Cellulophaga algicola DSM 14237: one gene and its partner. The protein of the gene in region 1 interacts with the protein of each later gene in a pairwise test. Links are inferred from orthologs where the notes say so. Each region holds a gene or a part of one and is shown in the gene's direction. Other genes may lie near its edges.

Evidence for each region.
Region 2: the proteins of CELAL_RS18980 (region 1) and glmS interact in binary tests that used the Escherichia coli proteins (3 or more experiments, as listed by UniProt). The link is inferred for Cellulophaga algicola DSM 14237 from one-to-one orthologs.

Annotation. Positions count from the first base shown.
Region 1 is NC_014934.1:4,368,519-4,371,854, reverse strand. The notes cover bases 315-3,313. They hold CELAL_RS18980 (phosphatase PAP2 family protein), read left to right. Parts: upstream 315-1,158; coding sequence 1,159-2,469; downstream 2,470-3,313. Other genes in these bases: CELAL_RS18975 (bifunctional alpha/beta hydrolase/class I SAM-dependent methyltransferase), read left to right, coding at 2,466-3,313; CELAL_RS18985 (SDR family NAD(P)-dependent oxidoreductase), read left to right, coding at 422-1,177; CELAL_RS18990 (patatin-like phospholipase family protein), read left to right, coding at 315-372. In the rest of the region: more of CELAL_RS18990, read left to right, coding at 1-314; more of CELAL_RS18975, read left to right, coding at 3,314-3,336.
Region 2 is NC_014934.1:1,335,204-1,338,478, reverse strand. What follows is about bases 8-2,945. They hold glmS (glutamine--fructose-6-phosphate transaminase (isomerizing)), read left to right. Parts: upstream 8-521; coding sequence 522-2,369; downstream 2,370-2,945. Other genes in these bases: CELAL_RS05735 (TonB-dependent receptor), read left to right, coding at 2,593-2,945; CELAL_RS05745 (DUF4270 domain-containing protein), read left to right, coding at 8-400. In the rest of the region: more of CELAL_RS05745, read left to right, coding at 1-7; more of CELAL_RS05735, read left to right, coding at 2,946-3,275. UniProt on the Escherichia coli protein: Catalyzes the first step in hexosamine metabolism, converting fructose-6P into glucosamine-6P using glutamine as a nitrogen source.

The DNA of each region.
Region 1 (3,336 bases):
TTTGCAGGTGGCGCTATCGATCTAATCCCGATTGAATTGGCAAAATATATTGCTAATTCAGTAATTATTGAAGAAAAACAGTCTTATAGCCCTGTAGAAGAATCTTTAGTCCGTGCGGTGCTTGGGTATAGTGGGAATAAGAGATTGGAAGAAATTCAGAAACATGCTCCTAATTACCAAATTGATACCAGAAACATAAAAAAGGAACTAAAAGGACATTATCTAAAGAAAACGATAAATTGGAAAAAACTTGAAATTTGTTTCGATTACCCTAAAACCTATGCGCAATTTAGAGATGATATGGATATGCAATGGAACTATGGATTTGAACAGACGATGAAAAGTATTCAAGGAAAAAAACAAACTGAATAATGACTCGTAACTGCTATATTTACCTATTAATAAAAATTACGTTTAAACCATGAATATTTTTATTGCTGGCGGTACTTCCGGAATTGGTTATTCTTTAGCTGAATATTACCTGTCAAAAGGATACCGTGTAGGGGTTTGTGGAAGAGATTTGAACAAAATTTCTAAAAGTAACTCCCATGATTTAATTCGTTATGAAGCAGATGTTTGTGTAAAGTCTTCAGTAGAAAAAGCAGTACTTACTTTTCTGGATAAAAATGAAAATCTTGATATTTTTATTAATTGTGCAGGAAGTTATGCGGAAGATGTAGCAGGAGAAATTTCTTATGAAGAAGCCACTCAAATGCTTAAAACTAATATTTTAGGGACCATCAATTGTTTTGAAATTGCAAGGGAACTTATGGTGCATCAAAAACTGGGTCGTATTGCAGTTATTGCTTCCGTTTCTGGTATTTTGGATTATGAAAATTCTAGTTTGTATACCAAAACAAAACGTGCAATAATTCAAATTTCAGATGCTTATCATAGAGCCTTGAAACCTTTTGGTATTTCGGTGACTACTGTTGCTCCGGGCTATATTGATACCTTAAAATTAAGAGCATTAAACAACAATGATTTAAGTAAAAAACCTTTTTTAGTACCGCTTGATGTGGCTACAAAAAAAATTATGGAAGCTATTGACGCTAAAAAAAAGTTAGTTGTTTTTCCTCTAAAAATGAAATGGATGATGACCTTCTTATCCGCACTCCCTGCTCCTATTCTTAATCTTATTATGTTTAAAAAAGCCAAATGGATGAAACAAGAATAGCCATAGGCACAAGAATAAAGTTAGCGGTGCTCTGCGCTACCGTATTTAGTGTATTTTATAATGTGAATGCTTGGTATGCGTCTACCTTAGATTATGTGCCCTCATTTATTTTTAGTTTTGAGAAGTATATGCCATTTATGGCTTGGACAGTGGTGCCTTATATGACCAGTGGCGCATTGTTTGTTGCCGTATTTTTTCTTTGTAATACAATGCAAGAACTACGGACATTAACCAAACGTGTCTTGTTTGTGAGTGTTGTAGCCGGTCTATTCTTTCTAATATTTCCCTTAAAATTTTCATTTATAAAGCCAGATTCTACTAACACTTTATTCAATTTTATCTTTCAATTTATTGAAATAGTAGATTCTCCTTTCAATGAAGCTCCTTCATTACATATAGCTTTTGCTTTTGTATTTTGGTCGGTCTTTAGAAATTTTACGCCTACTTGGCGTCATGTATCGGCTGTATGGTTAGTGCTACTAGGTCTTTCTACATTATCTACCTATCAACATCATTTGTTAGATGTGGTTACCGGGGCTATTTTAGGACAATTGAGTTTTATTATTTTTCCCGCACAGCGAAATAACTTTCAAGTAAGAAATTTTCACCTTGCCAATTATTATTTTTTAGGTGGTTGGCTAATAGTTCTATTAAGTTTGTTGGTTTTTGAATTTTATCATGCAAGTGGTTTCATTTTACTTTGGCCTGCATTGGTGTTATTTTTAATGGGGTATACTTATCAAAAAAACAAAGTACACTTTCTTAAAAACAATTTAGGAACTATTCCTTGGTATAAAAAAATAGTGTATTTCCCTTACATTGGAGTGTATTGGTTGTTCTGGAAATTTTTAAGGAAAAATAAAAAGCCCATTATGCTTATTCCAAACCTTTATATTTCTTCAAGGCTTGATCATTCGGAATTTCAAAATTTTAAAGGCAACAGGAATACATTGGTGTATGACCTTTCTGCTGAGTTAGAAGAAAATAAAGCAATCATACAAAATTGTCAATATCATGCCGTTCCCTTATTAGATATTGGAGCATTCGATACTATTGAAATTAAAAGAATCGTATTAGAAATAACAACCCATTACAAGGAATTACCTAAAGACGGAAAAATATTAATTCATTGTACAATGGGCTTTACAAGAAGTACTTTTATAGGGATTCTTGTAATAAAAAATATTCTATCTTTACCTTTAGAGGAAGCACTACTAAAAATAAAAACCACCCACAAAGATGCTGTAATACATGGCTATCTACAGGATTTTTTAAAGACAATCAATATATGAGCAATGGACATTTTAATAGTTTTGATGGAAGTGAAATTTTTTATCGCAAATGGAATTTCAAACCATCTCAAAAGAGTGTTATCATCATTCACCGTGGACATGAGCATTCTGAGCGTTTAAATGATATTGCTACTTCTTCTCAATTTTCAGCATATAATATTTTTGCGTTTGATTTACGAGGACATGGGCATACCAAGACAGAAACGTCTTCTGTTTTTATGGACTATGTGAGAGATTTAGATGCTTTTTCTCATTATTTAGAAACCAACTATAAGGTAAATAGTACAGATGTTTTTGTAATAGCAAATAGTATTGGCGGTGTAGTTGCTTCTGCTTGGGCGCATGATTTTGCTCCAAATATTGCTGGGATGGCCTTACTTGCACCTGCTTTTAGAATTAATCTTATTGTTCCTTTGGCTAATGAAATGATTACTCTAGGGACTAAACTAAATAAAGGGTTAATTATTAAAAGTTATGTAAAATCTACCATGCTTACGCATGATGTAGCGCAACAGAAGGCTTATGATGACGATTCGTTAATTACGAGATCTATTGATGCCAAATTATTAATAGATTTAGCAGATGCAGGTAAACGATTGGTAGAAGATGCTGAGGCAATAGATACTCCCACACTTATTTTATCTGCAGAAAAAGATAAAGTAGTTTTCAATAAAGATCAAAAAATATTTTTTGATAAACTTGATACTACATTAAAAGAGCTTGAAGTCCTACCAGACTTTTTTCATGGAATTTTATTTGAAACGAAAAAAGAAATGGTGTATGATAAGATGATTGCTTTTGCAGAAAAATGTTTTAATCAAACACCTAAAAGCGTAAGCTTAGTACCCGATCAATTCTCAATAACAG
Region 2 (3,275 bases), 3.0 Mb from region 1 along the record:
TCTGTATCTATATAATGCAGAGACTAATGAGACATTGTATAATACGTTTACAGAATTTAATGTCACAAACCCTACCGCATTAAATGTTTTTCCTTTTTATGATGGTGTTTTACAAAAAGAAAGTGAAAAAGGAATTAAATATAAAATCAGAATTACTGATTATATAAATGCATTGTTAAATGGTGATCAAGCTGTGTCTACATTAGGTTTATCGGTTACTTCAGACATAAGAATTGTTTCTACTTCAGCAGCAAAATTAGCATCTTCAGAAGTTAATATTCCGTTAATGTCAACTATTAACCCACTTGGTACCGTACTTTATGGTAGTAACGTTAGCGGTACGGACCTGGATAAAAAACTTCAATTAGAAATTTTATACACCGAGGTAAACCAGAATTAAGGGTAAAATTATACCACTTAAAGTTTTTATTCGTTTTACGTCTATAGTTAGTCTAAAAATCTTTGCAGAATTCATAGTTTTGCCTAGAATTTTTAGACATTAACCAAATTATTTATTCAATATGTGTGGAATTGTAGGGTATATAGGGCATAGAGATGCTTATCCAATTATTATAAAAGGACTTCAGAGATTAGAATATAGAGGCTATGATAGTGCAGGTGTTGCTATTTATGACGGTGCAACTATAAACTTATGTAAAACTAAAGGTAAGGTTGAAGATTTAAAAAAGAAAGCAGAAGCTACCATGTCTTTAGAGGGTAAGCTTGGAATAGGACATACGAGATGGGCAACACATGGTGTGCCTAATGATGCAAATTCTCATCCGCATTATTCAAACTCGGGAGATTTAGTGATTATTCATAATGGAATTATAGAGAACTATGATTCTATTAAAAAAGAATTGATCAATCGTGGTTACGTCTTTCATTCAGATACCGATACAGAAGTATTGATTAATCTTATTGAAGAAGTAAAAAAGAAAGAGAATGTTAAGTTAGGAAAAGCGGTTCAAATTGCATTAAACCAAGTTGTTGGTGCTTATGCTATTGCTGTTTTTGATAAACATAAGCCAGATGAAATAGTGGTGGCTAAATTAGGTAGTCCTTTGGCTATCGGAATCGGAGAAGATGAGTTTTTTATTGCTTCTGATGCTACGCCATTTATTGAATTTACTAATAACGCTATGTATTTAGATGACGAAGAAATGGCAATTATCCGTTTGGGTAAAGAAATTAAGCTTCGTAAAATTAAAGATGATGCTGTAGTATATCCTATTATTAAGGAGTTGCAGTTAAATATTGAAGAAATTGAAAAAGGTGGTTACGATCACTTTATGTTGAAAGAAATTTATGAGCAGCCAAGAGCTATTCAAGATTCGTATCGTGGTCGCTTATTAGCAGATCAAGGTTTGATTAAAATGGCTGGTGTTGATGATAATTTAGAAAAATTCATGAATGCCAATAGAATTATTATTGTAGCCTGTGGTACTTCATGGCATGCAGGTCTAGTGGCAGAATATATTTTTGAAGATTTAGCAAGAATTCCTGTAGAGGTAGAGTATGCTTCGGAATTTAGATATAGAAATCCGGTTATTACAGATAAAGATGTGGTAATTGCTATTTCGCAATCAGGAGAAACGGCAGATACATTAGCAGCTATAAAATTAGCGAAAGAAAAAGGAGCTTTCGTTTTTGGTGTTTGTAATGTGGTAGGGTCTACTATTTCTAGAGAGACAGATGCAGGTGCTTATACGCATGCAGGTCCTGAGATAGGCGTTGCTTCTACAAAAGCATTTACAACTCAGATTACCGTATTAACTTTAATTGCATTAAAGTTGGCGAAAGAAAAAGGAGTTTTTTCGCAAAGTAAATACCATGAATTTTTAACCGAATTAGAGAACATTCCTTCAAAGGTAGAAAAGGCATTATTGTCTAATGACTTAATAGAGAAGGTGGCTGCAGTTTATAAAGATGCAACCAATTGTCTTTATTTAGGAAGAGGTTATAATTTTCCAGTAGCATTAGAAGGTGCACTTAAGTTAAAAGAGATTAGTTATATTCATGCAGAGGGTTATCCTGCTGCAGAAATGAAACATGGTCCTATAGCACTTATAGATGAGCAAATGCCAGTTTTTGTTATTGCAACAAAAAGAGGTCACTATGAAAAGGTAGTAAGTAATATCCAAGAGATTAAATCTCGAAAAGGAAAAATTATAGCGATTGTAACAGAGGGTGATGAAACCGTTAAGGAGCTTGCAGATCATGTGATTGAAGTGCCAGAAACTTTTGAAAGCCTTACGCCGTTACTAACTACAATTCCTTTGCAGTTATTATCTTACCATATTGCATTAATGAGAGGTTGTAATGTAGATCAGCCAAGAAACTTAGCCAAGTCGGTTACTGTAGAATAATAGCCTTGTAATAAGGTATAAAAGGGGAGGATGTTTACATCTTCCCCTTTTTTTTGTTTTTAAATTAAGCTTCCCTATTCTTTCATTTTACAAAATATTCAATAATTTGGGTGTCTTATTGTCAAAATAATACTATGCATGCATAATTTTTTTTATTTTCTTAGAAATCATATGAAAAAATATGTATCTTCGATTTTAAACTAATTAAACTTAACTCCCTCGAATGAAAACAACAATGTATGTATTCTTCCTTTTAGTGGGAACATTGGGATTCTCTCAAACCACAGTAAAAGGAAATGTAGTAGATCAAGATGGGCAACCAATTCCTGGTTCAAATGTAGTAATCGTAGGTAAAACTGTAGGAACAGTAACAGACTTTGATGGCAACTTTGTTCTAGAGACTTCAGAAGTGCCTCCTTTTAAACTAAAAATTTCAAGTATTGGCTATTCAGAAAGCACAGTAAGTATTACAAAAAACAATCAAAATGTATCTGCATCCTTAAATGAATCTCAAACACTTTTAGATGAGATTGTAATTTCAGCTTCTAGAACGCCAGAAAGAATTTTTGAATCTCCAGTAACCGTAGAGCGTTTTGGGATTGAACAAATTAAAAATACTACGGCGGCCGATTTTTACGGGGGTCTTGAAAATTTAAAAGGTGTAGACGTAAATACAAACAGTTTAACCTTTAAATCTGTAAACACAAGGGGTTTTGCAACCTTCGCAAATACCCGTTTTATGCAATTGGTAGATGGAATGGATAATTCTACGCCAGCATTAAATTTTCCTATCGGGAATTTGGTAGGTATGATAGAGACAGATGTTCAGAGTGTAGAATTATTACCAGGGGCTTCTTCTGCGCTTTACGGAGCTAATGCCTTTAATGGGATTCTTTTTATGCGAAG